DNA from 4 places in the Pantoea sp. KPR_PJ genome. Region 2 is predicted to be linked to each of the others. Evidence: predicted binding sites of a transcription regulator. Region 2 holds the regulator's gene; each other region holds the start of a gene.
What was found. Region 2 encodes PhoB, which activates phosphate uptake and scavenging genes when phosphate is short. Its sites were predicted from a motif close to CTGTCATAAAACTGNCNNAT; they were not measured.

Region 1: a site for PhoB is predicted at 3,106-3,125, ahead of ugpB (sn-glycerol-3-phosphate ABC transporter substrate-binding protein UgpB). Genes of this name have one in related genera too.
Region 3: a site for PhoB is predicted at 5,956-5,975, ahead of opgB (phosphatidylglycerol--membrane-oligosaccharide glycerophosphotransferase). Genes of this name have one in related genera too.
Region 4: a site for PhoB is predicted at 5,421-5,440, ahead of pstS (phosphate ABC transporter substrate-binding protein PstS). Genes of this name have one in related genera too.

The regions. Positions count from the first base shown of each region.
Region 1 covers NZ_JABMIK010000007.1:134,404-141,890, reverse strand. The annotation lists gene ugpE (sn-glycerol-3-phosphate ABC transporter permease UgpE) at 1-771, opposite strand, end outside; gene ugpA (sn-glycerol-3-phosphate ABC transporter permease UgpA) at 768-1,655, opposite strand; gene ugpB (sn-glycerol-3-phosphate ABC transporter substrate-binding protein UgpB) at 1,718-3,034, opposite strand; gene livF (high-affinity branched-chain amino acid ABC transporter ATP-binding protein LivF) at 3,318-4,031, opposite strand; gene livG (high-affinity branched-chain amino acid ABC transporter ATP-binding protein LivG) at 4,033-4,800, opposite strand; gene HP564_RS15375 (high-affinity branched-chain amino acid ABC transporter permease LivM) at 4,797-6,065, opposite strand; gene livH (high-affinity branched-chain amino acid ABC transporter permease LivH) at 6,062-6,988, opposite strand; gene HP564_RS15365 (branched-chain amino acid ABC transporter substrate-binding protein) at 7,060-7,487, opposite strand, start outside.
Region 2 covers NZ_JABMIK010000003.1:163,663-171,149, forward strand. The annotation lists gene HP564_RS09220 (SbcC/MukB-like Walker B domain-containing protein) at 1-873, opposite strand, end outside; gene sbcD (exonuclease subunit SbcD) at 870-2,069, opposite strand; gene phoB (phosphate response regulator transcription factor PhoB) at 2,265-2,954, shown strand; gene phoR (phosphate regulon sensor histidine kinase PhoR) at 2,969-4,282, shown strand; gene HP564_RS09240 (PstS family phosphate ABC transporter substrate-binding protein) at 4,301-5,236, shown strand; gene HP564_RS09245 (cobalamin-independent methionine synthase II family protein) at 5,400-6,503, shown strand; gene brnQ (branched-chain amino acid transporter carrier protein BrnQ) at 6,905-7,487, shown strand, end outside.
Region 3 covers NZ_JABMIK010000004.1:341,910-349,396, reverse strand. The annotation lists gene HP564_RS12155 (MFS transporter) at 1-914, opposite strand, end outside; gene HP564_RS12150 (histidine phosphatase family protein) at 1,489-2,043, shown strand; gene HP564_RS12145 (YncE family protein) at 2,036-2,989, opposite strand; gene HP564_RS12140 (glycosyltransferase family 32 protein) at 3,416-4,429, shown strand; gene HP564_RS12135 (LysR family transcriptional regulator) at 4,403-5,323, opposite strand; gene HP564_RS12130 (tautomerase family protein) at 5,444-5,833, shown strand; gene opgB (phosphatidylglycerol--membrane-oligosaccharide glycerophosphotransferase) at 6,059-7,487, shown strand, end outside.
Region 4 covers NZ_JABMIK010000011.1:85,914-93,400, reverse strand. The annotation lists gene atpD (F0F1 ATP synthase subunit beta) at 1-1,364, shown strand, start outside; gene HP564_RS18795 (F0F1 ATP synthase subunit epsilon) at 1,389-1,808, shown strand; gene glmU (bifunctional UDP-N-acetylglucosamine diphosphorylase/glucosamine-1-phosphate N-acetyltransferase GlmU) at 1,969-3,339, shown strand; gene glmS (glutamine--fructose-6-phosphate transaminase (isomerizing)) at 3,486-5,315, shown strand; gene pstS (phosphate ABC transporter substrate-binding protein PstS) at 5,547-6,590, shown strand; gene pstC (phosphate ABC transporter permease PstC) at 6,674-7,487, shown strand, end outside.

The sequences.
Region 1 (7,487 bases), on a different contig from region 2:
GGTTAATAACATTGCCGCCATCACTTCGTTCCACTGCGTCGGCGATCCGCTGGTGGAGATCATACTTTTGATCCCCGCCACCGCGGTGCTGAGTGACGCGTCGTTGATGATGAGCAGCGGCCAGAGATACTGATTCCAGCCGTAAATAAAGGTGATCACGAACAGCGCCGCGAGGTTGGTTTTTGACAGTGGCAGCACGATATCCCAGAAGAAGCGCAGCGCGCTGGCACCGTCGATGCGCGCCGCCTCGATCAGCTCGTCCGGCAGCGACATAAAGAACTGGCGGAACAGAAAGGTCGCCGTGGCCGATGCCATCAGCGGCAGCGTCAGGCCGCGGTAGCTGTCGAGCATGTTGAGATCGGCGATCACCTGTACGGTAGGAAAAATACGCACTTCGACCGGCAGCATCAGCGTGATGAAGATCAGCCAGAAAAAGAGCGTGCGCAGCGGAAAGCGAAACCAGACCAGCGCAAAGGCAGAGAGCATCGAGACGCTGATTTTGCCGAAAGTAATGCCCAGCGCCATGATCAGGCTGTTAAGCAACATCAGGCTGAACGCCGGGCCGCTGCCGTTTACGCCCTGCGTCCAGATGCGCGAGAGGTTCTCCCACAGATGGGTGCCTGGCATCAGCGTCATCGGAACCTGATAGATCGCATCGTTATCCAGCGTGGCGGCGACAAAGGCGACATAGAGTGGAAAAATAAGGGTGAGCACGCCCAGAATCAGCAGCGTGTGGCTGAAAATATCCAGCCCGCGACGGTTTTCAATCACTGGTACTGCACCTTACGCTCAACGAAGCGAAACTGAATAACGGTCAGGCCGATCACCAGCAGCATCAGCACCACCGACTGCGCCGCCGATGAAGAGAGATCCAGCCCGGTAAAGCCTTCGCGATAGATTTTGTAGATCAGCGTAGTGGTAGCCTGCACCGGCCCGCCGCCGGTCGCGGCGTCGATAACCGGAAAGGTGTCGAAAAAGGCGTAGATCAGGTTGACCACCAGCAGGAAAAAGCTCACCGGCGTAATCAGCGGCAGCGAGAGATTAAGGAAGCGCCGCACCGGGCCAGCGCCGTCGATCGCCGCCGCTTCTACCAGCGATTTCGGAATTGACTGCAATGCGGCGAAAAAGAATAAAAAGTTGTAGCTCATCTGCTGCCAGATCGAAGCCACCACAATCAGGAACATCGCCTGACCGCTGTTCTGCGCGTAGTTCCAGCCGTAGCCAAGCTGGTTAAGAAAATGGCTAATCAGGCCGAGGCCGGGATTAAACAGAAACATCCACAGCACCGCTGCGACCACCGGCGCCACCGCGTAGGGCAGCAGCAGCAGCGTCTGATAGAGCTTGCGCAACCGGATAACGTAATCCACCAGCGCCGCCAGCAGCAGCGACAGCACCATGCCGCACACCGTGACCAGCGTGCTGAACACGATGGTGGTCCAGAAGGTGTCAAGGTAGTCGCTGTCCTGAAACAGGCGCGTGAAATTGTCCAGGCCGACAAAAGTGCTGGAGATACCGAACGGATCGAGGTTCTGTAGCGAATACCACAGGGCTTCGCCCGCAGGCCAGAGGAAAAAGATGACGGTAATCAGCAGTTGCGGCAGCACCAGCAGATAGGGCAACAAACTGGTGCGAAACACCGGGCGAAATGAAGACATAGCGTACTCTGTCTGAGAAAGAGAACAGGGCCGGCACGCGCCGGCCCTTTTAATGTCACAGGTTATTTCACCTGCTGTTCAAAGCGGCGCAGCAGTGCGTTGCCGCGTTTCACCGCGCTATCCAGCGCGGCCTGCGGCGACTGCTTGCCGGTCCAGACGCCTTCCAGCTCTTCGTCAACGATGGTGCGGATCTGCGGCATGTTGCCCAGACGCATGCCTTTGGTGAACGGCAGCGGATCTTTGTTCAGCATCTGACGCGTGGCGATATCTGCGCCAGGGTTCTTGTCGTAGAAGCCCTGCTGTTTGCTCAGCTCGTAAGCGGCAGTGGTAATCGGCAGGTAGCCGGTTTTCTGGTGCCATTCGGCGGCAATATCCGGCTGCGCCAGAAACTGCATAAACTCCGCAGCGCCCTTGTAGGTATTGGCATCTTTGCCTTTCATCACCCACAGGCTGGCACCGCCGATAATGGCGTTCTGCGGCGCGTTCGGCACGCTTTCGTCATAGGGCATCATACCGACGCCGAAGTTAAATCTGGCGTAGTGTCTGATATCCGCCAGCGAACCCGAAGAGGCGGTGGTGATGCCGCAGTCGCCGTTATAGAACTTGGCGGTGGATTCGTCTTTACGGCCAAAGTAGGTGAAGTCGCCTTTCTTGTTCATCGCCTCCAGCATCTGGATATGGCGCACCTGCACCGGCTTGTTGAACACCAGCTCCGCGTCAGTACCGTCGAAGCCATTGTTTTTGCTGGCGACCGGCAAGGCGTGCCAGGCGCTGAAGTTTTCGATCTGGATCCAGCCCTGCCAGCCGCTGGCGTAGCCGCAGGTCAGGCCCGCTTTCCGCAGCGCGTCGGCGTCTTTTGCCAGCGCCTGCCAGGTTTTCGGCGGCTGGTCGGGGTTCAGGCCCGCTTTTTTAAAGGCGTCTTTGTTGTAGTAGAGCACCGGGGTGGAGCTGTTAAACGGCTGAGAAATAAGATGGCCGCTGGCGTCGCTGTAGTAGCCCGCCACGGTCGGCACGAACTGTTTTTCATCGAAGGGAATGCCAGCGTCCTGAAAGACCTGATGCACCGGCACGATCGCCTTCGAAGCCATCATCGTGGCGGTGCCGACTTCATAAACCTGCAAAATAACCGGTGCCTTGCCGGTACGCACCGCTGCGATGCCTGCCGCGAGGCTCTGTTCGTAGTTACCTTTGTAGGTCGGCACAATTTTATAGTCGGGGTGCGCCTGGTTAAAACGTTGCGCCAGAGAGTCAACTTCTTTGCCTAACTCGCCCTCCATTGAGTGCCAGAAAGGAATTTCCGTGGCGGCCAGCGCGTTGCCGCTGATGGCCAGGCCCAGAACCACACTCATCAGTCTACTTTGTGTCTTAAACACGGACATAGCATTTTCCTGTGCAGGTAGATACGCGCGGTATCACGCATTTTTTGTTCGCGAAGTAACATGACACGGGAAAATGACGGATTAATAACAGCAACATGACAGCCGGATGACGGCAAGATGAAGGGAGTTTTAGCAGAAGCGGCGCAGCCAGGCCTTATTCAACGCTGAAGGCCGTCGGCGGCGCAGCCAGTTCGACAACGGCCAGCGCGCAGCATCCGGAGCGTACTAAAGTACGTGAGGAATGCGAGCACTGCCCGCTGCCGAAATGGCAAGTAAGCCAGGCCTAAGCCCCCAAATAAGCGCTGCGGACGGCTTCGTTGGAAAGCAAGGCCTCACCGGTATCTTCGAGCACCACATGCCCGTTCTCCAGCACATAGCCGCGATCCGCCAGCTTCAGCGCCTGGTTAGCATTCTGCTCGACCAGAAAGATCGTCATTCCCTCTTTACGCAGCTGCTCGATGGTGTCGAAGATCTGCTGAATAATGATCGGTGCCAGCCCCAGCGACGGCTCATCCAGCAGCAGCAGGCGCGGCTGACTCATCAGCGCGCGACCGATCGCCAGCATCTGCTGCTCGCCACCAGACATGGTGCCCGCGCGCTGGATTTTACGCTCCGCCAGACGCGGAAAGAGTTCATAGACGCGTGCGATGCGCGTCTGATATGCCTGACGACTGGCAAAAAAGCCGCCCATCGCCAGATTTTCTTCCACCGTCATGCGCGAAAAGACGCGGCGTCCTTCCGGCACGATGGCGATGGCCTCGCGCATAATGCGCGCGGTTTGCCAGTCGGTGATGCTCTTGCCATCAAAGGTAATGCTGCCGTGGGTTGCACGCGGCTCGCCGCACAGCGTACCGAGCAGCGTGGTTTTCCCCGCGCCGTTGGCACCAATCAGGGTAACGATCTCACCCTGATTGATATGCAGACTGACGTTGTGCAGCGCCTGGATCTTGCCGTAGTGCGCGCTGACGTTGTTAACGGATAACATCGGGTTTGCCATGTTACGCCTCTCCTAAATAGGCTCGGATCACATCCGGATTGTTACGCACCTCTTCCGGCGTGCCATTAGCCAGCGGCGTCCCCTGGTTGACGACGTAGATACGATCAGAAATGCCCATGACCAGTTTCATATCATGTTCAATCAGCAGCACCGACACCTTGTGCTCGCCGCGCAGCTCGGCAATCAGCTCATCCAGCTCGTGCGTCTCTTTTGGGTTAAGACCGGCCGCCGGTTCGTCCAGCATCAGGATCTCCGGACGCGTCACCATGCAGCGGGCAATCTCCAGGCGACGCTGCTGGCCGTAGGCCAGATTGCCTGCCTGACGGTTGGCAAGATCGAGCAGCCCGATGCGATCCAGCCAGGTGGCGGCGCGGTCCAGCGCCTCGCTCTCACCGCGACGGAACGCCGGCGTTTTGAACAGGCCAGAAAACACGCCGCTTTTCAGGTGCTGATGCTGTGCGACCAGCAGGTTCTCAATGACCGTCATCTCACGGAACAGACGCACATGCTGAAAGGTTCGCACCACGCCCATGCGCGCAATCTTCTGGCCAGGCAAGCCTTCCAGGTGCTGATCGCGCAGCTTGATAGTGCCGCCAGTAGGCTTGTAGAAACCGGTCAGGCAGTTAAAGACGGTGGTCTTCCCTGCCCCGTTTGGTCCAATCAGGGAGACGATCTCCTGCGGACGCAGCTCCAGCGCCACGTTGTTGACCGCCAGCAGGCCGCCAAAGCGCATCATCAAACCTTCAACGGCTAATAAAGGCTGACTCATGCCTGCTCTCCTTGTTTCTGCTTCAGTTTCAGGTGCGGACGCTTCATCGGCAGCAGCCCCTGCGGACGCCAGATCATCATCAGCACCATCAGGCCACCCAGTACCAGCATGCTGTACTCATTCAGGTCACGCATCAGCTCGCGCGATACCACCAGCAGGATAGCGGCGAGAATAACGGCGAACTGTGACCCCATACCGCCCAGCACGACAATCGCCAGCACAAAGGCTGATTCTACAAAGGTAAAGGATTCCGGACTGACAAAGCCCTGACGCGCAGCAAACAGCGTCCCCGCAAAACCAGCAAACGCGGCGCTGATGGTAAACGCGGTCAGCTTGATGCGCGTCGGACTCAGCCCGAGCGAGCGGCAGGCAATTTCATCTTCGCGCAGCGCTTCCCACGCGCGACCAAGCGGCATGCGCAGCAAGCGGTTAATGACAAACAGCGTCAATGCCACCAGCAGTAGTGCTACCAGATAGAGGAATATCACACGGTCGCTGGGGTCATATTTGATACCAAAAAATTCATGGAAAGTGCTCCAGCCGCCTTCTGACACTTTGCGGCCAAACTCCAGGCCAAACAGCGAGGGTTTGGGAATTTGCGCGATACCGTTAGGTCCGCCGGTAATGGCGGTATTGTTCAGCAGCAGAATACGTACGATTTCGCCGAAGCCGAGCGTCACAATGGCCAGATAGTCGCCGCGCAGACGCAGCACCGGAAAGCCGAGCAGCAAACCGAACAGAGCCGCCACCATCCCTGCCAGCGGCAGACACTCCCAGAAGCCGAGGCCGAAGTAGTGGTTCAGCAGTGCAAAAGTATAGGCACCGATCGCGTAGAAGCCGCCGTAGCCCAGGACAAGCAGGCCGGAAAGACCCACCACCACGTTCAGCCCCAGGCCCAGCATGACGTAAATCAGCGTCAGGGTGGCGATATCCACCGCGCCGCGCGAAACAAAGAAGGGCCATGCCACGGCTACAACGATCAGCGCCAGCATAAACAGCTTCTGCTTTGGCGTAGAGCCATCAATGCCGGGCAGCACCAGCGCCGGACCCGAGATTTTTTTCAGTCCACGCTGCCAGAACGGGCGCAGTAGCTGAAAAAGGAAAACCACCGCGCAGCCGGCAAAAATCCAGTTCCAGCGCACCTCGCCCGCGCTTTGCACCACCAGCCGCGTGCCATCAAGCCCCAGCCGCATGCCCATAAAGAAGCTGGCCAGCACCAGCAGCATCACAGAGGAGAGCAGCGCATTGATAAAGGAGGATTTCATACTTTTTCTACCTCCGGACGGCCGAGGATACCGGTTGGCATAACCAGCAGCACCACGATCAGCAGCGCAAAGGAGACCACATCTTTGTATTCGGTGCTGAGGTAGGCCGATGTCAGCGCTTCAGCAATGCCGAGCACCAGACCGCCAATCATCGCACCGGGAATACTGCCGATGCCGCCCAGCACCGCTGCGGTAAAGGCTTTCATCCCGGCCATAAAGCCGATAAAGGGGTTAATCGAACCGTAGAACTGGCCGAGCAGCACGCCCGCCACCGCCGCCATCGCGGCACCAATCACAAAGGTAAGCGAAATCACGCGGTCAGTGTTGATGCCGAGCAGGCTCGCCATCTTCAGATCTTCGGCGCAGGCGCGACAGGCGCGGCCCATACGCGAGTAGCGGATAAACAGCGTCAGTGCCAGCATCGCCAGGAAGGTCACTAGCCAGATCACAATCTGCATGGTGGAAACGGTAGCAGCAAAACCGTTGCTCTGGCCCAGCGTCCACTGACCGGTAATCAGGCTCGGTAGCGCCAGATCGCGTGACCCCTGCGTCAGGCTGACGTAGTTTTGCAGGAAGATTGACATCCCGATGGCAGAGATCAGCGCAATCAGGCGCTTTGAGGCGCGTACTGGCTTATAGGCGACGCGCTCAATGCTCCAGCCGTAGGCGCTGGAGATCAAAATCGCCATGACAAAGCCTGCGGCTATCATCAGCCAGCCGGTGTCGATGCCCATCATCATCAGGGCGGCAATCACGATAAAGGAAACATAGCTGCCGATCATATAGACCTCGCCGTGGGCGAAGTTGATCATGCCGATAATGCCGTAAACCATGGTGTAACCGATGGCGATCAGCGCATAGGTGCTGCCGAGAGTGACCCCGTTAAGCATCTGCTGAATAAAATAAAGAACTTGCTCGGACATAGTGAGGACCTGCATAAGAACGGGAAAATCCCCTGCCACAGCGGCAAGGGATTTGTCTGCCGATGGGACGATTACTTAACCGCAGTAGAAGAACCGTCTTTGTGCCATTTAAACACGCCGAATTCGAAGCCCTTCAGGTCGCCTTTCTGGTCCCAGCTCAGGTTGCCCATGACTGTCGGAACCGGCTCGCCAGCCTTCAGGTTTTTAGCAATCTCTTCCGGCTCGTCGCTTTTGCTGCGCTCAATGCCGGCCGCCAGCGACTGGATAGCCGCATAGGTGGTCCAGACGAACGGACCGGTCGGATCTTTACGGTTTTGCGCGGTATTGGTTTTAATCGCGTCGACGATTGCCTTGTTCTCTGGCAGCTGGTCATAACGCTTCGGCAGCGTAACAAAGATTCCTTCGGAGGCATCGCCTGCGATATTGGAGAGTGACGCGTTACCCACGCCTTCCGGACCCATAAAGCCGGCGTTCAGGCCAGCCGCTTTCGCCTGGCGCA
Region 2 (7,487 bases):
CTTTTCTGCCGGCTCGCTGCGCGCCAGGCGCTGACGATCTGTCTCGGCGGCGGTCCACGCCTGCTCCGCCGCCTCAAGCGCTGTTTGCGCGGCCTGAATATCGCTCTCCAGCTGCGCGGCCTGGTTTAGCCACTGATGCTGGTGGCGCAGTTGTTCACTCTGCTGAGTAAGTACCTGCTCCGCTTCGGTTAGCGCGGTCAGCTGCTGTTGCAGCGCGGCACGCGCCTCGGAATCGAGAAGCGCCATTGTCCCGGCACGGCTGCGCAGATTTTCCAGCGCCTGCCGTGCCGTCTTGTGCTGCTCATAAATCGCCACCGAAATTTGACCGTAAATTTCAGTGCCGGTCAGCTCTTCCAGCAGCTCGGCACGTTCGCCGGGCTTCGCGTTGAGAAAGGCGGCAAACTGCCCCTGCGACAGCATCATGGAGCGGGTAAAGCGCTCGAAGTCGAGTCCCGACAGCGACTCAATCAGCCTGAGCTTGTCGTTGACCTTGTCGGCAAAAATCTTGTCGTCCGCGCAGCGCGCCAGCTCAACGCGCGGTGCCTGGAGTTTGCCATCGGCCGCACCACGTGCGCGGTTCTGGCTCCAGAAGGCGCGCCAGGCCTCGCCCTTGATCTCAAACTCCACTTCAGCAAGGCATTCCGCAGTGTCGCGCGTCATCAGCCCGTTTTGCGTCTGCGACAGAACGCCGAGACGCGGCGTCTGGTGGTAGAGTGCCAGGCAGATGGCATCGAGCAGGGTCGTTTTGCCCGCGCCGGTCGCGCCGGTAATCGCGAACAGACCATTGCTGGCAAAGGGTTCGGTGCGAAAGTCGATAAACCATTCGCCCTTCAGCGCATTGAGGTTCTTAAAACGTAGCGTCAGGATTTTCATTCGCTCTCCTCGAGGGATGCCAGCGTCGCGCGAAACAGCGCGCTGAGCCGTGCCTGCTGCGATTCATCCATATCCTCTGCCAGCGCGACGCGGCGGGCGAAAACCTCTTCCACCTTCAGCTCGCTCAGGGTTTCATTTTTTAGCTGCGCCAGGCTGTGCTGTCGCTGCTCTCGACTGCGACGCAGCAGCAGCACCTCGACCGGCAGATCGGCGGTCAGCGCCTCGACGCGGCGCTGCAAATCACTGAGGAACTCCTGGGTGGTGACTTCAATATCGAGCCAGACTGCTTTTTCACCCTGGTGCGCGGCAAAGGGCGCAAGCTGATCTTCAATCTGCGCCAGCGAGCCTTTTAGCATTTTCATCGGCTGGAACAGCGGAACGGGTAGCGGCGTGACGGCCCGCAGGCCAGACCGGTCCAGCTCCAGCAGAAATACGCTTTTTTCACTGCCCAGCTCATCAAAACTGAGTGGAATGGGCGAGCCGCTGTAGCGAATATGATCGCTGTTGGCGACGCGCTGCGCACGGTGGATATGGCCGAGCGCCACATAGTCAACGTCGGGAAACGCTGACGCGGGAAAGGCGTCCAGCGTGCCGATATAAATATCGCGCACCGAGTCGCTTTTGCTGACGCCGACGGTCGTGAGGTGGCCGGTGGCGATCACCGGTAGCGCCAGCGGATGCGCGCGTGCCGCTTCGACGCTGTGCTGGTAGTGCGCGGCTATCGCCTCCATCAGGCTGAGCTGTTTTTCGCGTCCTGACTGGCCCGCGCGGCTACGCAGAATATCGCGCGGCCGCAGATAGGGGATGGCGCACAGCAGCGCGCCGGGCTCGCCCTGACGCGTGTTGAGCAGCAGCAGGTTATGGTCCGCCTGCGGCGTGGTGATAACCTGCGTGTTAAGACAGGCGAGCAGCGCCCGCGACTCGTTAAGCGTTGCCACCGAATCGTGGTTGCCCGCCAGCACCACCAGCTGGCAGCCGGTGGGCTGTAGCGCCACGACGAACCGGTTAAACAGCTCGCGGGCATAGCTTGGCGGCGTGCCGCTATCAAAAAGATCGCCCGCCACGATCAGGGCATCAACCTGATGCTCTTCAATGCGCGCCAGCAGCCAGTCAAGAAAGGCCTGATGCTCGGCCGCCCGGCTTTTGTTATAGAAAAACTGACCGAGATGCCAGTCCGCGGTGTGAATGATGCGCATAAAACTCCCTGCCGTAACGGTTTGCCGGACGATTATAACGGCTATGCCACAAAAGCAAAAAAAGCCGCTGTTGCGCGCATACCGCGATATTAAAGCGCTGATTAAGCCGCTATGTTTTTCATAAAAGTGTCATAAATCTGACGCATAATGACGCCGCATATAACGGTGACAGTGGTTACATCAGCAGGAGTTACAATGGCTAAGCGCATTTTGGTTGTGGAAGATGAAGCCCCTATCCGAGAAATGCTGTGTTTCGTTCTGGAGCAGAATGACTACCAGCCCATTGAGGCCGAAGATTATGACAGCGCGATAGGGAAACTGATCGAACCCTGGCCAGATCTGATTCTGCTGGACTGGATGCTGCCGGGCGGTAGCGGCATTCAGTTTATCAAACATCTCAAGCGGGAAGCGCTGACCCGCGATATTCCGGTTATGATGCTGACAGCTCGCGGTGAAGAGGAAGATCGCGTGCGCGGTCTGGAAGTGGGCGCGGATGATTACATTACCAAGCCGTTCTCACCTAAAGAGCTGATGGCGCGCATCAAGGCGGTCATGCGCCGCATTTCGCCGATGGCGGTGGAAGAGGTGATCGAGATGCAGGGACTGAGCCTGGATCCGTCGTCACACCGCGTGATGTCAGATTCAACGCCGCTGGAGATGGGGCCAACGGAATACAAACTGCTGCACTTTTTTATGACCCACCCGGAGCGCGTTTACAGCCGCGAGCAACTGCTGAACCACGTCTGGGGCACCAATGTTTATGTTGAGGATCGCACCGTTGACGTTCATATCCGTCGCCTGCGCAAGGCGCTGGAAGTTTCCGGCCACGATCGCATGGTTCAAACCGTGCGCGGAACGGGGTATCGTTTCTCCGCCCGCTATTAAACGGAGTCTTTACCGTGCTGGAACGACTCTCCTGGAAGAGGCTACTCTCTGAGCTGGCGCTGGCCTGCCTGCCCGCGCTGATTATCGGCCTGATTATTGGCTATCTGCCCTGGCTGCTGCTGGCCAGCGTGCTCGGCATTATGTTCTGGCATTTCCATAATTTAATGCGGCTGTCGCACTGGCTATGGCTGGATCGCACCATGACCCCGCCTGCCGGACGGGCGAGCTGGGAACCGCTGTTTTATGGTCTCTACCAGATGCAGATGCGCAACCGGCGGCGGCGGCGCGAACTGGGCAACCTGATTAAGCGCTTTCGCAGCGGTGCCGAAACCCTGCCCGATGCGGTGGTGCTGACCACCGAAGAAGGCACCATTTTCTGGTGCAACGGGCTGGCGCAGCAGCACCTTGGCCTGCGCTGGCCAGAAGATAACGGGCAGAACATCCTTAACCTGCTGCGCTATCCCGAGTTTTCCCGCTATATCCGCCAGCGCGATTTCAATAAGCCGCTTACGCTGATCCTCAATAACCAGCACCATATGGAGTTCCGCGTCATGCCCTACAGCGAAGGGCAGTGGCTGATGGTGGCGCGCGACGTCACGCAGATGCATCAGCTGGAGGGGGCACGCCGTAATTTCTTTGCCAACGTCAGCCATGAGCTGCGTACGCCCCTGACGGTGCTCCAGGGGTATCTGGAGATGATGAACGATTCGGTGATGAATGAGCGTTCACGCGGTAAGGCGTTGCAGACCATGCAGGAGCAGACGCGGCGCATGGACAGTCTGGTGCGCCAGCTGCTGACGCTGTCACGCATTGAGGCGGCACCCGCCATCGATATGAAAGAGACGGTCGATGTGCCGATGATGCTGCACCTGCTTCAGCGCGAAGCGGAGACGCTGAGCGGCGGGCGACACGAGATCCATTTCCACACCGATCCCCACCTTAAAGTTCGCGGTGACGATGATCAGCTGCGCAGTGCTATCTCCAACCTGGTGTATAACGCCGTTAACCACACGCCAGAGGGGACGCGCATCGACATCAGCTGGCTTCGTAACCGTCAGGGCGCACAGTTTAGCGTCTGCGATAACGGACCGGGGATCGCTGCTGAGCATCTGCCGCGCCTGACGGAACGCTTCTATCGCGTCGATAAGGCGCGCTCGCGCGCGACCGGCGGCAGCGGGCTGGGACTGGCCATCGTCAAGCATGCGCTCAGCCACCATAACGCGCGGCTGGAGATCACCAGTCTTCCTGACAAAGAGACCTGTTTTAGCTTCACGCTGCCGTCAAGGTTGATCGCCAGCGCGGGGTTGCAGGAGAATGCTCTCCATTAACCGTTAATGGAATTTTTTATGCACCCCAGGCTGCTGTTGCTCTCCCTGTTTATGCCCGCCGTGGTGCTGGCGACTGCGCCTTCGCCTGAAATGCTCACCGGTAACCTCAGCAGCGTGGGTTCTGACACGCTGGGCACGCTAATGATGCTGTGGAGCGAGGATTTCAGCACGCTGGCACCGGGCGTTAACCTTCAGGTGCAGGCGTCAGGCTCTTCGACGGCACCGACAGCGCTGGCCGCCGGTGCCGCCCAGCTCGGCCCGATGAGCCGCCCGATGCAGGCAGAAGAGCGGCAAACCTTTCAGGCACGCTACGGCTATGCGCCGCTTGCCGTGCCGGTTGCGCTCGATGCGCTGGTGGTGGTGGTAAATCAGCGCAACCCGCTGACGCAGATCGACGCGCGCCAGCTGGATAGTATTTTCTCAGTGACGCGCCTGTGTGGCGCGACGCAGGTGCCCGCGCGCTGGGGCGATGTAGGAGGGAAGCAGACTGACTGGGCGTTGCGACCGATTCAGCGCTACGGGCGCAACTCGGCGTCGGGCACCTGGGGCTTCTTTAAGCAGCAGGCGTTGTGCAACGGCGACTTTCGCGCTGACGTGGCTGAGTTTCCCGGCTCAGCCGCGGTGGTGCAGGCCGTTGCCGCCAACCCGCGCAGCATCGGCTACGCCAGCTTTGGCTTTCACCTTAGCGGCGTGAAGATGCTGTCGGTGGCGGAGGGGCAGGGCAGAGCCGTTGCGCCCGATGCTGACTCTATCCGCAGCGGCCGCTATCCCTGGGCGCGCCCGCTCTTTATCTACGTGAACAAGCCGCCCGGCAAACCCTTGCCCCCGCTGGTAAATGCATTTTTACATCAGGTGCTCTCACCTCAGGGACAGCAGCGTGTAAGCGAGGCGGGTTATCTGCCGCTCTCCGCAGCGCAGCGCGAGCAGGCGCTGGCCGCCATTGACGCTCGCTAGGAGGCATCATGAATTTTTTTCATCATCGCTGAAATTTCTTCTGTTGCACATCGGGCCGACTCATGTCACTCTGCATTCAGACGTTTAGCCATCCAGATGGCTGTACATAACTTTGCGAAATTATTCCCTGAGGTGATTAGTCTCCAGGGTGCCAGGAGTAGAGATGACCACACAAATTGCCCCGTTCCGCGCCGATACCGTCGGCAGTTTTCTCCGTCCCACCGCCATTAAAAGCGCACGCGAGCAGTACGCTGCCGGCGCGATCGATAAGACTCAGCTGACCCGCATCGAAGATGAAGCGATTCGCGATGTGGTGAGCAAACAGATCGCCAGTGGCCTTCAGGTTGTTACTGACGGGGAGTTTCGTCGCGCATGGTGGCACTTTGACTTCTTTGGCGGGCTGGACGGCGTTGAGCTGTTTGAAGCGGAGCAGGGCATCCAGTTTAACGGCGTGCAGACCAAAGCACACGGCGTGCGCGTGGTGGGCAAGCTGGGATTCAGCGACCATCCGATGCTGGAACACTTCCGCTTTCTGAAAAGTATTGCGGGCGACGCGGTGCCAAAAATGACCATTCCCAGCCCGAGCGTGCTGCATTTTCGCGGTGGCCGTAAGGTAATTGATGAGACGGTCTATCCCGATCTGGCCGACTATTTTGACGATCTGGCTGAAACCTATAAAACGGCAATTAACGCCTTTTATGAGGCGGGCTGCCGCTATCTGCAGCTGGATGATACCGTCTGGGCCTACCTCTGCTCAGAAGATCAAAAGCGTCAGATCCGCGAGCGCGGCGACGATCCTCAGCAGCTGGCGCAAACCTATGCCCGCGTGCTGAATAAAGCGCTGGAAGGCAAACCGGCCGATCTCACCGTGGGCCTGCACGTTTGTCGCGGCAATTTCCGCTCTACCTGGATCTCTGAAGGCGGCTATGAGCCGGTGGCAGAAATCCTGTTTGGCGGAGTGAATATCGATGCTTTCTTCCTGGAGTATGACAACGAGCGCTCCGGCGGTTTTGAACCTCTGCGCTTTATCAAGCCTGGCCATCAAAAAGTGGTGCTCGGCCTGGTCACCACCAAGAACGGCGAGCTGGAAGATCCGGCGCAGGTGAAAGCCCGTCTGCAGGAAGCGGCGAAGTTTGTCAGCCTGGATCAGATCTGCCTCAGCCCGCAGTGTGGTTTTGCCTCTACCGAAGAGGGCAACAGCCTGACCGAAGAGCAGCAGTGGGCGAAGATCCGTCTGGTGGTCGATATCGCTGGCCAGGTGTGGTAAAGCTGTAAACTTATGCAAACAGGCGCGTAAAACGCGCCTTTTGTGCATGAAAAAGGGTTTCAATGCTGAAATTTCTTATGCTATGGATGAAAAATAAGCACATCATCTGATGTCCTGCGTTGATATAACCGTGGTTTTCACTGCTTTTGCCCGGTTTTGCGTCATATCCTTCCGGTTTTCCGATCCCGTATTGCCTTTCTTCGCTATAAACGTTCTACTTACGGCCGTTGTCGCATCATCCCACTTGTGAACAGAACAAAATCAGCTCAAATCACCTGCGCGACACGATTACAGCAAGCATAATGCTCTGGCATTGCAGGCTAAGTCGTTGTCAACGCGCGGTTTGGGGACAACGTAAACCCAACTTCCACCGCAACATTCGTTACAGGCTATACAGTTGTATGACACACCGTTTAACCTCGAAGGACATTCTCGCGCTGGGCTTCATGACGTTTGCCCTGTTTGTTGGCGCGGGTAACATTATTTTCCCGCCGATGGTCGGTATTCAGTCAGGCGAGCACGTCTGGACTGCCGCTATGGGCTTCCTGATTACCGCTGTGGGTCTGCCGGTTATCACCGTTGTTGCGCTGGCGCGCGTAGGCGGCGGTATTGACGCGCTCAGCTCGCCAATCGGCAAAGCGGCGGGGCTGGTACTGGCGACCGTCTGCTATCTGGCCGTGGGACCGCTGTTTGCTACCCCGCGTACCGCGACCGTATCCTTTGAAGTCGGCATTGCACCGCTGACGGGTGACGGCGCGCTGCCGCTGCTGGTCTACAGCGTGATCTACTTTGCGCTGGTGATCGGCATTTCCCTCTATCCAGGCAAGTTGCTGGATACCGTGGGCCATTTTCTGGCTCCGCTGAAAATCATTGCGCTGACGGTGCTGGGCGTGGCCGCGCTGCTCTGGCCAGCGGGCACGGTCGCGCCTGCGACCGCAGATTATCAGCGCGCGGCGTTCTCCAGCGGTTTCATCAACGGCTATC
Region 3 (7,487 bases), on a different contig from region 2:
GTCGGCACTGACTTGTCGACCATCAGCACTTTCGCTACGTAGCCCACCATAAAGCCCTGCGCCAGATACGAGGGGCCGTTCTCACCAATACGCAGTCCCACCAGCGTCCAGAATGCACGCGTGCGCGGCCAGAACCCACGCCTGTCAACGTCGGGCTGCGCGGTGTAAACAGCGGCGCGCTCTGCTTCAAGCTCCTGCTTTCTGCGTTCAAAGACAGGGGTTTCGCGCAGATGGCGGCGGATCCACAGGGCCGCCAGCGCAATCAGTACGCTGCTGAGAAAAGGAATACGCCACCCCCAGGCCAGCAGGCTCTGTTGATCCATCTGCACTACCGCCAGCCAGACCAGCGAGGCCAGCAGCGTGCCGCTGTTGGAACCCAAAGCAATCACCGATGAGACCAGCCCGCGCCGCTCGACCGGCGCATATTCGCCCAGCATGACGGTACCGCCCGACAGCTCTGCCCCGGCACCCAACCCCTGGGTAAAGCGCAGCAGCACCAGACAGGCGGGTGCCCAGAGGCCAATCGTGGCATAGCTGGGGATAAGCCCGATCAAGGTCGTGGAAGCCCCCATCAGAATGATGGTGATCACCATCACCACCTTTCGCCCTTTACGATCGCCAATCCAGCCAAACAGCACTGCGCCGATCGGGCGGGCGATAAATCCCACCGACCAGGTAGCAAAGCTCGATAACAGCGCCATGGCAGGCGTTGCCTGTGGAAAGAAAACGTCACCAAAGATAATGCCCGCCGCCAGGCCATAGAGCGCGAAGTCCGCGTACTCCATAGCAGTGCCAAGCCAGCAGGATAAGGTTGCGCGCCAGAAATCACGGCGGCCAGAAGAGGTAGCAAGCCGCTCGTCGGCGGCAGAATGTAAAGACGACGGTGCATTTCCGTCAGCATGTGGAGCGGTCATACTCTTTCCCTGTTTCAGCGATCGATAACGCCCTTCCGTGGGACGATTCCCTGATGCAACTCAGGATCCCCCGGGTGGCGATGGTCAGTTGGCTAACTTTTATTGCAGTCAGTAAAGGTTTCCCTGGTGTCAGGATCTTTGTATCTCTGCTGCTCTCTGCCGATGTTAAGCACCGGTCGCGTTAAACAGGCAAAGACTCAACCTGTAAGCCATTCTCGCATCGTCCACCGCGAGTAATCACTGACCACCAGTCTATCTACGCGCGTAGATAAATCAAGTAAATTTAGCCTTGAAGATCGACATCCTCATACAACAAACCCCGTAAAAACCCATTTAAAATAATAAAATCATTAACTTAAATAAATAAAACTCAACCAAAAAGAATTGGTTTCATTTGGTACATAACATTTTCTCTTAATATTACCCTCAGGCAACCTGTGTGATGTGGGCAGGCAATAGTCTCGCCTGATATCATGATCTTCTGATGACGGGCCGTGATTTTTTGCCTGCCGGTGGCTAAATTTCAACATCAGGCGGCTTTGCATTAGGCTTAAGGAAGCTAAGCGGGAGCCCTATGACCATTATCCTGATGAGACACGGAAAGCCGGAACACCGGATGGCAGGCCGCCTTAATGCGCAGGCTCTGGCAGACTGGTGCGAAGCTTATGATATGGCGCTGGTGTGCGATACGCCGCCCGAACGCAGCATCACTATTGCGCGCCAGGCCTCGGTGGTGGTGTGCAGCCCACTTCCGCGTGCGCGCTCGTCGCTGGCGCGTCTGGGTCTGCATCCGGTAGAGGTGGATGCGCTGTTCAGCGAAGTTTCTCTTCCGCTGGTGACCTCGCCGCGCCTTGAACTGCCGACGCTTCTCTGGTTAACCGCGCTGCGCATGCTGTGGCTGTGCGGCTACGCAGGAGAAAGTGAATCGCTACTCTGTGCGCGAAAGCGTGCCGCCCGCGCCGCTGACAAGCTGATTGCGCTGTCAGAACAGGGAACGGTGCTGCTGCTGGGCCACGGTCTGATGAATAAAATGATTGCGCGTGAACTACGCAAGCGCGGCTGGCAGGCGGAAAAACATGCCAGCAGCCGTCACTGGAGCTCGGCAATTTACCACCGCCCTTTTATCTGAGCAGACTAAAAAAGCTCAGTACTTCACAGCCGGTGCCAACGCGCGGTGTCGCGATAACGGTTCCCTGAGTCAGATCGATCACGCTTAGCGTGCCGTCGCCTTCATTGGCAATCAGCAACTGCTGGTTATCCTCGCTGAAACAGCCATCCATGGGTTTATTGCCAACGGCAATATCGCCAAGCGGATTGAGCAGATCGTCGAACAGCGTGACGACTGGCTCCTCATCGCCGATTGCCACCAGCCGCTCGCCGTCAGCACTAAAGCGCACCACCTGACATGGCTGCTGATGCCCGGGCAACGCCAGCCGCTGGCGAATACGGTGGCTCTGGCGGTCGATAACGTAGAGGTGCGGTGCATCGGCGGCGCTGGCGACCAGATAGGGGTGCTTTGGCGATGCCGCAATGCCGGCGATGGGGCCAGGCAGCAAAATAGTATCAATTACCCGCCCTTCCGCTTCGCACAAATCCACCACGGTAATGCTGGCATCCTCTTCATTGTCGGTAAACAGCTTGCGCCCGCTGGGTGAAAGCGTCAGCCGGTGGGCATTATGCGACGGGATGGGAATGATTTTCTCCACGCGGTCGCTGACCGGATCGATGACGGCAACCGCCGCACTGCTTTCGCAGCAGAGATAGACTTTACCGTCGCGGCCCAGCTGACCGCTGTGTGGCGAACGTAACGGAGAGAGATCGATAAAGCCGCTGATCTCACGCTTCGCCAGATCGATCACCGCGATCTTATGGCCCGGATGCGGATTGTCACCATGCACACCGTCGCCATAGATGGGCACATAGGCTTTGTGCCACGGCGTCAGCATCAGCAACTCGTGTGGGCGCGGCGGAAAAGCATTAAGCTCGCGCTGCACAACAAAACTTTCTGGATCGAGAAACAGTACGCGGTTGCCCTGCTTGTCGACCGCCAGCAGTCCACGGGTTTGTTCAGACATAGCGCCTCCTTTTCTCAGTAAGCCCTCCTTAAGCGTAGACAAATGCCGTTATGCCATCAGCCACCGGGCAAAACATCAGCGTGGCTTAACGGCGTCATTAACGCGAATAACTCTGCCATTAAGAGAAAAATCGCCTGAGCGCTAAATAAACCACGGCGAAATTAAGAATTCCTTTATTTATTTCCTCAGACAAGAGCGTGGCGAATTTAAAGATATATAAATAAATACCGAAGGCGGTAAGCGATAAACAGATCCAGCGCATTCCGTATTATCTGAAATTAAGCAAAAGTCGTAGCGCGCCTATAAATAATGCTTTATTAAATCGTTGAAGAGAATTTAAACACAGCAGTGAGGAAACTAACGCGCACTCTGCGCTGCGCCTCACCAGGGAAAACCCGCAGCAATAATCACAATAACAGGTGCCTTATGAATCAACACCGTCAACACCCTGCACATACGCTCTGGCGCAACTGGAAACGTGTCTCTTTTAGCAGTCAAATGCTGTGGCAAAAGAAAAAGCACAGCGCGCTGACCGCGCCTGAATATGACGCCAGCCAGGAAGAAAACCTGGTCATTTTGTCGGCGGAGAAAGCGCCGGACGCGATCCCGAAAACCATCTGGATGTACTGGCATGACGATCAGCTGCCGCCTTCGCTGCGCCTCAGCATCAATCAGCTGCGTCAGGACAATCCCGACCATTCGCTGCATCTGGTCACACAGAGTACGCTGGCACAGTGGCTGCCAGATTTAACCTTTATCTCTGCCGATCTGACCGCCGCGCATAAAAGTGAAATTATTCGGCTTGAGCTGCTCTATCGTTTTGGTGGTATCAGTATCGACTGCGGCACCCTGCTGTTTGAAAAGCTCGACTGGGTGCATCAGGTTCAGCAGGAAAAGCCTATGGACGTGATTGGTTATTATCATGAAACCAGCACGCTTAATTTCCTGTCACCCGTTATCGAAAGCTGGTTTATCGCCGCCGCACCGGGCAATGCCTTTATTCGCGAATGGCTGAAGCAGCTGGCTCCCGTTAAAAATCTCGGCGCACATAATTTTATTCATGAGCTGAAGAAGCGTGACGACTATCCGCTTATCGTGCAGAAGATCCCTCATCCGGTACAGGCGCTGTTATCGCTGGCCCAGCAGGTGGCTATTAAGGAATATCGCCGCGTGAATCTCTATTTACGCAAAGCTGACGCCAACGCGTGGTTTTACCAGCAGCTACATGCCGGCAACAGTGATGCATTCGCCTGCTCGGTGCTGTTTCACCAGCGTCCGCAAACGCCGCCGCCGGTGATCAGGCTGAGCAAAGATGAACGTCTGCATCTCGACTTCAATTTGCGCATTGGCCTCTATAACCGCGCCAGCCTGCTGGGCGGCATGATGGTGGCACCGACGCGCATGGCGCTGCCATCATCCGTGGATAAAGCGCGCGCGTAACCAGCTTGTCAGGGTGGTTACCGCGCGCGGCACCTGGGCGCTGTATGGCCGAACGATCCACAGCTTTTCTGCAAATGCCTCTACGGCTCGCCAGCGCGGCAGCACCTGCTGCAGCGCGCCGGAGCCCAGCGCTTCGCTGGCGCTGAAGTCCGGCAGCATGGCGATGCCCAGTCCCTGTAGCGCCGCATCACGTATCGACTCGCTGTTATTGGTGGCGAAGCTTCCCTGAATACGCACCCGCACCCGCTCTTCCTGCGTCACGCTGGCGAAAGTCCAGTAGGGAGATTCGACGCCGCGCGGATAATACAGGCAGTTGTGCTGCACCAGCTCCTGCGGCGTCTGCGGTGCCCCCTGCGCGGCCAGATAAGCCGGTGAAGCGACCAGCAGCGTGCGCGTATCGCACAGCGGCAGCGCAACGTGGGTTTCCGGCAGCGTATCGCTGTGGCGTATCGCCAGATCGAAGCCTTCGCTGCCAAGCGACACGAGGCGATCCGTTACGTCAAGCTGCAGGCGAATCTGCGGATAGGTCCGCAAAAAATCGCCAACCACAGGGATCAGCTGCTGACGCGCAAACGCCACCGGTGCGCTGATGCGTACCAGGCCGCGCACCGGACCGGCGGCATCGCGCACGCTGAAGAAGCCCTGCGCAATGCGTGTAAAGGGTTCACGCAGCTCCTCCACCAGCTTTTCACCTGCCGACGTTAGCCTGACGCTGCGCGTGGTGCGCTGTACCAGCGCCACGCCTGCGGCCTGCTCCAGCGCTTTAATTTTCTGGCTCATCGCCGCCTTACTGACCTCAAGCCGTTCTGCAGCGCGGGTAAAACTGCCCTGCTCCGCCAGCACCAGCAGCCAGTGCAGATGGATCCAGAGCGCATCCGTTTTGATCTCTTGCATCGTTAATTGTTCACTATGGTGAATAATCAGTTCAGCGAGCGCGCTTTTTCTTTGCCCGCAGAACGGTCAGGATAAGGGCATCAGCATACGTAAAAGTGTCGTTCAAGAGGAGAGATAGTGATGCCTTTGCTGCAATTTGACGTGATACAGGGCCGTTCGGAATCTGAAATGCGTACGCTGCTGGATGCCGCGCACCGTGCGGTTCTGACGGCTTTTAAGGTACCTGCGCGCGATCGCTACCAGATTGTTCACGAAAACAAGGCTTACCAGATGGTGTTTCAGGATACCGGCCTGGGCTTTAGCCGCAGCGATAATCTGGTAATGGTGCGCGTCTATACCAGCCCGCGCAGCACGGAGCAGAAGCAACTTTTTATGGCAGAGCTGGCGCGTGAACTGCGAGAAAGCAGCGGCGTAGAGGGCAAGGATTTGATGATCAGCTTTATCACCAATGAAAAAGGTGACTGGAGCTTTGCCGACGGCGAGGCCCAGTATCTTACCGGGCGGCTTTAGTCGCCTCTCCTGCCGGTTGGCTTTGATTTAACGCATTTTTCCCCTGATCCAGACGAGGGTCCCCCGCCTCTCGTCTGCACTTTATTTCTGAAAGATTATCCACTGCACAATTCGGGCGCCGCAGGTTGCAGCGTTATGACAGCCATTATAGATTGACGCCAGTTACTCCACGCTTAACGCGGGCCGCGCAGGAAGCGCTGATTCATTTCAAAAGAGGATCTGACGTTGTCCGAATTTATTTCGACAGGGCTATTTCTGGCCGCTATCGCTGTTTACGCCTGTAAAGCCGGGCGAAATAAAATCTGGTTTTCCCTGATCTTGCTCTTGCTGATGCTGTTCGTGGTACTTAATGCCACGCTCTACGCCAGCAACTATTTTACCGGCGACGGCATCAACGATGCGGTGCTTTATACCCTGACTAACAGCCTGACCGGAGCGGGCGTCAGTAAATATGTCGTGCCTGCGATCGGCCTGATTTTAGTCCTGTTTCTGCTGGTCTGCCTGCTGAGCTGGCTCTTACGCCGCCATGAGCGGCCACATCATCTTGGCTGGAGTCTGCTGGCGGTCGCCTGCGCCGCCGGATCGGTGCAGACCACCCCCGCGTTTCGCCAGGTTGCCAGCCTGGTCGCCTCGCATACCCAACTGGCGGATTCTGACTTCGACAGCTATTACAAAGTGCCGCAAAAGCGCATCGACAGCCCGCAGCTCAACCTGGTCTATATCTACGGTGAAAGCCTGGAGCGCACCTACTTTGACGACCAGGTGTTCCCCGGCCTGACGCCAGAGCTGGGCCGCGAAAAGGCACAGAGTATCGACTTCAGCAACACCGTGCAGCTGCCGGGCACTGACTACACCATCGCGGGCATGGTGGCCTCGCAGTGCGGCATTCCGCTGTTTGCCCCTTTCGACGGCAACGCCTCTGCCGCGCTCTCCAGTTTCTATCCGCAAAATATCTGTCTTGGCGATATTCTGAAAAATTCCGGCTATGAGAACTGGTTTATTCAGGGCGCAGATCTGCGCTTCGCCGGCAAAGATATCTTTTTAAAATCGCACGGTTTTGATCCCGACAATATGTACGGCTCGCAGGAGCTGAAAGATCGCGTTGCCGATGCTGGCTACCGCAATAACTGGGGTTACTACGATGACACCGTGATGGATGAGGTGTTCGAAAAGTATGAGGCGCTGTCGCGCCAGCAAAAACGCTTTGCTCTCTTTGCGCTGACCGTCGACACCCATCATCCCGACGGCTTTATCTCGCGCAGCTGTCAGCGTAGAAGCTACAGCTACGAGGGCAAACCCAATCAGTCTTTTAGCGCGGTCGCCTGTTCGCAGGAGCATATTGCCCGGCTGATTGCCCGCATCAAAGCATCGCCGTGGTTCAAAAACACGGTGATCGTGGTGACCTCCGATCACCTGGCGATGAACAACACGGCGCATTCCTACCTGATCAAACAGCCGCGCCGCGATCTCTTTATGGTGATCCGTGGCGATCGCCCGCAGGCTGAGGTGATCGATCAGCCACGCAGCACGCTGGATAACGGCGCGACGGTGCTCGATATACTCGGCGGCGACAAGGCGATCGGTCTGGGCCGCAGCAGCCTGGCCGGTGCAACGCTGGCAGGCCAGTTCGACGATTTTCAGAACCACATTGGCC
Region 4 (7,487 bases), on a different contig from region 2:
CCGTAGTTGACGTCGAATTCCCTCAGGACGCGGTACCGCAAGTGTACAACGCCCTTGAGGTTAAGAATGGTGATGCTCGTCTGGTGCTGGAAGTTCAGCAGCAGCTGGGCGGTGGCGTGGTTCGTACCATCGCCATGGGTTCTTCTGACGGCCTGAAGCGCGGTCTGGAAGTTGCTGACCTGAAAAAACCGATCCAGGTTCCGGTGGGTAAAGCCACCCTCGGCCGTATTATGAACGTGCTGGGCGAGCCGATCGACATGAAAGGCGACATCAAAGAAGAAGACGGCAGTGCAGTAGAGATCTCCTCTATTCACCGCGCGGCGCCTTCTTATGAAGACCAGTCCAACTCGCAGGAACTGCTGGAAACCGGCATCAAGGTTATCGACCTGATGTGTCCGTTTGCGAAAGGCGGTAAAGTCGGCCTGTTCGGCGGCGCGGGTGTAGGTAAAACCGTAAACATGATGGAGCTGATCCGTAACATCGCGGCTGAGCACTCAGGTTATTCGGTATTTGCTGGCGTGGGTGAGCGTACTCGTGAGGGTAACGACTTCTACCACGAAATGACCGACTCTAACGTAATCGACAAAGTTGCGCTGGTGTACGGCCAGATGAACGAGCCGCCGGGTAACCGTCTGCGCGTCGCTCTGACCGGTCTGACCATGGCGGAAAAATTCCGTGATGAAGGCCGTGACGTTCTGCTGTTCATCGATAACATCTATCGCTATACCCTGGCCGGTACGGAAGTTTCCGCACTGCTGGGCCGTATGCCGTCTGCGGTAGGTTATCAGCCGACGCTGGCTGAAGAGATGGGTGTATTGCAGGAGCGTATTACCTCCACCAAGACAGGTTCAATCACCTCTGTACAGGCCGTTTACGTTCCTGCGGATGACTTGACTGACCCGTCTCCGGCGACCACCTTCGCCCACCTGGACTCAACCGTTACCCTGAGCCGTCAGATCGCTTCTCTGGGTATCTACCCGGCCGTTGACCCGCTGGACTCAACCAGCCGTCAGCTGGATCCGCTGATTGTTGGCCAGGAGCACTATGACGTTGCGCGTGGCGTGCAGTCTCTGCTGCAGCGTTACCAGGAACTGAAAGACATCATCGCCATCCTGGGTATGGACGAGCTGTCTGAAGACGACAAACTGCTGGTGGCTCGCGCACGTAAGATTCAGCGCTTCCTGTCTCAGCCGTTCTTCGTTGCAGAAGTCTTCACTGGTGCGCCAGGCAAATACGTTACGCTGAAAGACACCATCCGTGGCTTTAAAGGTATTATGGACGGCGAGTTCGACCATCTGCCAGAGCAGGCTTTCTACATGGTCGGCCCGATCGAAGAAGCCGTGGAAAAAGCGAAGAAACTGTAATAACGGTTTCCCGGGAGAACAGATATGGCTATGACTTATCACCTGGACGTCGTCAGCGCAGAGAAACAGCTGTTCTCTGGTCTGGTGCAGAAAATTCAGGTGTCAGGTAGCGAAGGTGAACTGGGTATTTTCCCGGGTCACGCCCCGCTGCTGACTGCCATTAAGCCTGGAATGATCCGTATCGTGAAACAGCACGGCGAAGAGGAGTATATTTACCTCTCTGGCGGCGTGCTGGAAGTGCAGCCGGGCAGCACCACCGTTCTGGCCGATACCGCCATCCGCGGTACCGACCTTGACGAAGCGCTGGCTCTGGAAGCAAAACGCAAAGCAGAAGAGCATATGAACAGCAGCCACGGCGACGTGGACTACGCTCAGGCCTCTGCAGAGCTGGCGAAAGCCATTGCTAAACTGCGCGTGATCGAGCTGACCAAAAAAGCGATGTAATCAGGCTTTATGCGTCACGAAATGCCAGCCCACAGGGCTGGCATTTTTTTTATCTGCGCATGGATACCAGAGCGCGCCTAATTTCGACCTGAGAAAAATGTAGTAATCTCAGGGGTAAACCGTTTAACTTTCGCATGTCAAAAACAGTGTCAGGATGGTTATGACTAACAGCGCAATGAGCGTGGTGATCCTTGCTGCCGGCAAGGGAACCCGCATGTACTCCGATCTGCCCAAAGTTCTGCACACGCTTGCAGGTAAACCCATGGTCCAGCACGTAATCGACGCCGCAACCGGCCTCGGTGCGCAGCATATTCATCTGGTGTATGGCCACGGTGGTGACCAGCTGAAGGCCACGTTGACCGAACCGTCGCTTAACTGGGTATTGCAGGCGGAACAGTTGGGAACCGGTCACGCAATGCAGCAGGCTGCTCCCGCGTTCGCTGACGATGAAGAGATCCTGATGCTCTACGGCGATGTGCCGCTTATCTCCCAGCAAACGCTACAGCGCCTGCGCGAAGCCAGACCACAGGGCGGCATTGGCCTGTTGACGGTAGTGCTGGACGATCCCACGGGCTACGGGCGCATCGTGCGTGAGAATGACACCATTACTGGCATTGTTGAGCAGAAAGACGCCAGCCCTGAACAGCTGAAAATAGCGGAAATTAATACCGGCATTCTGATCGCCAACGGCGGCGACCTGAAGCGCTGGCTGGCGCAGCTAACCAATAACAACGCCCAGGGCGAATACTACATCACCGATATCATTGCGCTGGCGCACCAGGAAGGGCGACAGATTAACGCGGTGCATCCGGCGCGCGCCAGCGAAACCGACGGCGTTAATAATCGTCTTCAGCTGGCGACGCTGGAACGCGTCTATCAGCGCGAACAGGCCGAAAACCTGCTGCTGGCAGGTGTTATGCTGCGCGATCCGGCGCGCTTCGATCTGCGCGGGACGCTCAGCCACGGCCGTGATGTTGAAATCGATACCAATGTGATTATTGAAGGCAACGTCACGCTGGGCAACCGCGTTAAAATTGGCGCAGGCTGCATCATTAAGAACAGCATCATTGGCGATGACTGTGAAATTAGCCCCTATTCGGTGATCGAGCAGGCAAATCTTGCCGCTGACTGTACCGTTGGCCCCTTCGCGCGTCTGCGTCCCGGCAGCGAGCTGGCGCAGGCCGCTCACGTTGGCAACTTTGTTGAGATGAAAAAGGCGACGCTGGGCAAAGGCTCTAAGGCCGGGCATCTGAGTTATCTTGGCGACGCGGAGATTGGTGCGAACGTCAACATCGGCGCGGGTACCATTACCTGCAACTACGACGGCGCGAACAAATCAAAAACCCTTATCGGCGATAATGTCTTTGTCGGCTCCGATACCCAGCTGGTGGCGCCGGTCAGCGTGGCAGCAGGCGCAACAATTGCAGCGGGCACCACGGTGATGAAAGATGTGACTGAGGCGGCGCTGGTTTATAACCGCAAAGATCAGAACAGCAAAGCAGACTGGCAGCGTCCGGTAAAAAAAGCGTAATTTTACGGCCAGCCAGGTGCTGGCCGTTGCAGTAACACAATAATAATCCCCACTCTCTACAAGGCTCGGGGAGCCCGGCAAAGCCGGTTATCAGGTTGTATGGCAACGCAAGATGGCCGAAAGCCATCAGGTCAGGAATAACATTTATGTGTGGAATTGTAGGTGCAGTAGCACAACGCGATATCGCAGAGATTCTGCTGGAAGGTCTGCGTCGTCTTGAGTATCGCGGATACGATTCGGCCGGTCTGGCCGTGGTCGATCGTCAGGGCCACGTGACGCGTCTGCGTCGCGTTGGCAAAGTACAGATGCTGGCGGAGGCCGCTGAGCAGCAGCCGCTGATTGGCGGCACGGGTATTGCGCACACGCGCTGGGCAACGCACGGTGAACCGTCGGAAGCCAACGCGCACCCGCACGTCTCAGAGCAGATTATCGTGGTGCATAACGGCATCATTGAAAACCACGAGCCACTGCGTGAAGTGCTGATCGCCCGGGGTTATCGCTTTACCTCTGAGACCGATACCGAAGTGGTCGCACATCTGGTGCACTGGGAGCAGAAACAGGGCGGCTCGCTGCGCGACGTCGTGCTGCGCGTCATTCCTCAGCTGCGCGGTGCCTATGGCATGGTCATTATGGACAGCCGCGATCCGTCGCTGCTGGTGGCCGCACGTTCCGGTAGCCCCCTGGTGATTGGCCGTGGCGTCGGTGAGAATTTTATTGCTTCCGATCAGCTGGCGCTGCTGCCGGTCACGCGTCGCTTTATCTATCTGGAAGAGGGCGATATTGCTGAAGTCAGCCGCCGTGACGTTACCATCGTCGATCGCGAAGGCAATAAAGTGCAGCGCGCTGAGATTGAATCCAGCGTGCAGTATGACGCGGGCGACAAGGGCGTTTACCGCCACTATATGCAGAAAGAGATCTATGAACAGCCGATGGCGATCAAAAACACCCTGACCGGTCGTTTCAGCCATGGTGAAGTCGATCTCAGCGAACTGGGTCCGGGTGCCGAAACGCTGCTGAGCCAGGTCGAACATATCCAGATTATTGCCTGTGGCACCTCCTATAACTCAGGCATGGTTGCCCGTTACTGGTTCGAATCACTGGCAAACATCCCCTGCGATGTCGAAATCGCCTCTGAATTCCGCTATCGCAAATCGGCGGTGCGCAAAAACAGCCTGCTGATCACGCTGTCGCAATCTGGCGAAACCGCTGATACGCTGGCGGCGCTGCGCCTGACCAAAGAGCTGGGTTACCTCGGTTCACTGGCGATCTGTAACGTGGCCGGTTCTTCACTGGTGCGCGAGTCAGATCTGGCGCTGATGACCAAAGCCGGGACTGAAATCGGCGTCGCGTCCACCAAAGCGTTTACCACACAGCTGACCGTGCTGCTGATGCTGGTGGCGAAGCTGGGTCGACTGCGGGGAATGTCAGCCGACATTGAGCACGAGATTGTGCATGGCCTACAGGCGCTGCCGAGCCGCATCGAGCAGATGCTGGCACAGGACAAACGCATTGAGCTGCTGGCGGAGGATTTCTCCGATAAGCACCACGCGCTGTTCCTCGGACGCGGCGACCAATACCCGATCGCCCTGGAAGGGGCTCTGAAGCTGAAAGAGATCTCCTACATTCACGCCGAAGCCTATGCTGCTGGCGAGCTGAAGCATGGCCCGCTGGCGCTGATTGACGCTGATATGCCGGTTATCGTTGTGGCACCGAACAACGAGCTGCTGGAGAAGCTGAAATCAAATATTGAAGAGGTACGTGCGCGCGGCGGCTTGCTGTATGTATTTGCCGATCAGGATGCGGGCTTCAGCGACAGCGACGGCATGAAGATTATTTCTCTGCCGCATGTAGAAGAGGTCATTGCACCGATCTTCTATACCGTGCCGTTACAGCTGCTCTCTTACCATGTCGCGCTGATTAAAGGCACTGACGTTGATCAGCCACGAAACCTGGCGAAGTCGGTAACGGTCGAGTAACAGCATAGCGTCACAGTTAACGAATAACAGACCCGGTGAATTTGCCGGGTTTTTTATTATCTCTCCCGCCCGTCATGCCTTTTCGCTACTTTTTCACTCTGCGCTTTGTCATAAATCTGTCACATTTTCTACATTTCACTGTCATCAAACTGTCCTATTTTCCCTCCAGCAGCAATCACTGACTCCGACTACAACGGCTTCAAGCCTGAAATAAACTCCCCTGGAGGGAATATGACACTGATGCGTAGCACCGTAGCCCGAATCCTTACCGCCACGCTCGCCGTAAGCGCGGTTTCTGCCTTTGCAGCGACCGATTTGACGGGCGCGGGCGGGACTTTCCCGGCACCGGTTTATGCCAAGTGGGCAGCAGAATATCAGCAAGCTACCGGTAGCAAAATCAACTACCAGGGCATTGGCTCATCGGGCGGCGTGAAGCAGATTATTGCGAAAACCGTGGATTTCGGTGCGTCAGATGCGCCGATGAAAGAGGAAGACCTGCAGAAAAACGGTCTGTTTCAGTTCCCGACAGTGATCGGTGGCGTCGTACTGGCCGTCAACATTCCGGGCGTAAAATCAGGCGAGCTGACGCTCGACGGCAAAACCGTGGGTGACATCTACCTGGGCAACATCAAAAAGTGGAACGATGCCGCCATCACTAAGCTGAACCCTGGCGTAAAACTGCCTGACAGCAATATCAACGTGGTGCGTCGCGCTGACGGCTCCGGCACTTCATTCGTCTTCACCAGCTACCTGGCGAAAGTGAACGAAGAGTGGAACAGCAAAATCGGCAAAGGCAATACGGTTAACTGGCCGACCGGTCTGGGCGGTAAAGGCAACGATGGCGTGGCGGCCTTTGTTCAGCGTCTGCCGGGCTCAATTGGTTACGTGGAATACGCTTACGCCAAACAGAACAACCTGACCTATACCAAACTGGTTGATGCTGACGGTAAGCCGGTAGCACCGAGCGAAACCAGCTTCTCCAACGCGGCGAAAGGCGCAGACTGGAGCAAATCCTTTGCCCAGGACCTGACGTTCCAGAAAGGCAATGATGCGTGGCCAATCACCTCCACCACTTTCATTCTGATTTACAAGGATCAGGCTAACGCTGAGAAAGGCAGTGAAGTGCTGAAGTTCTTCGACTGGGCCTATAAAAACGGCAGCAAAACGGCCACCAGCCTGGATTATGCCACGCTGCCAGACAGCGTGACTGCACAGATCCGCGAGGCGTGGAAAGCCAGCATCAAGGACAGCTCAGGCAAAGCGCTATACCAGTAACGAAAAACCGGGCCGGACAGATGTCCGGCCAGATCGACGGGTGACTGGCGGTCGCTCTACAACCTTCTGAGAATGAAACTTCTATGGCTGCAACGAAGCCGGCATTCAAAGCTCCGGGTAAGCAAGGTGACATGATTTTCGGCGCGCTGGTTAAGCTGGCAGCGCTGATTGTGCTGTTGCTGTTGGGGGGCATTATCGTTTCCCTGATCTTCTCCTCCTGGCCGAGCATCCAGAAATTTGGTTTCTCCTTCCTGTGGTCGAAAACCTGGGATGCGCCAAATGAAGAGTTTGGTGCGCTGGTGCCGATTTACGGCACGCTCGTGACCTCACTGATTGCGTTAATCATTGCTGTGCCGGTGAGCTTCGGCATCGCGCTGTTTCTGACCGAGCTGGCCCCGGGCTGGCTGCGTCGTCCGCTCGGCACCGCGATTGAGCTACTGGCGGCGATCCCCAGCATCGTGTACGGCATGTGGGGCCTGTTTATCTTCGCACCGCTGTTTGCTGAATATTTTCAGACGCCGGTGGGGAACGTGATGTCAGCTATCCCGTTTGTCGGGGCACTCTTCTCTGGTCCTGCGTTTGGTATCGGTATCCTCGCGGCAGGTGTGATCCTGGCAATTATGATCATCCCCTACATTGCGTCGGTGATGCGTGACGTGTTCGAGCAGACGCCAGTCATGATGAAAGAGTCGGCCTACGGTATTGGCTGCACCACATGGGAAGTGATCTGGCGCATCGTGCTGCCGTTTACCAAAAACGGCGTGATTGGCGGCGTGATGCTGGGCCTGGGACGTGCGCTGGGCGAAACCATGGCGGTGACCTTTATTATCGGCAACACCTACCAGCTCGACAGCGCCTCGCTGTTTATGCCGGGCAACAGCATTACCTCTGCACTGG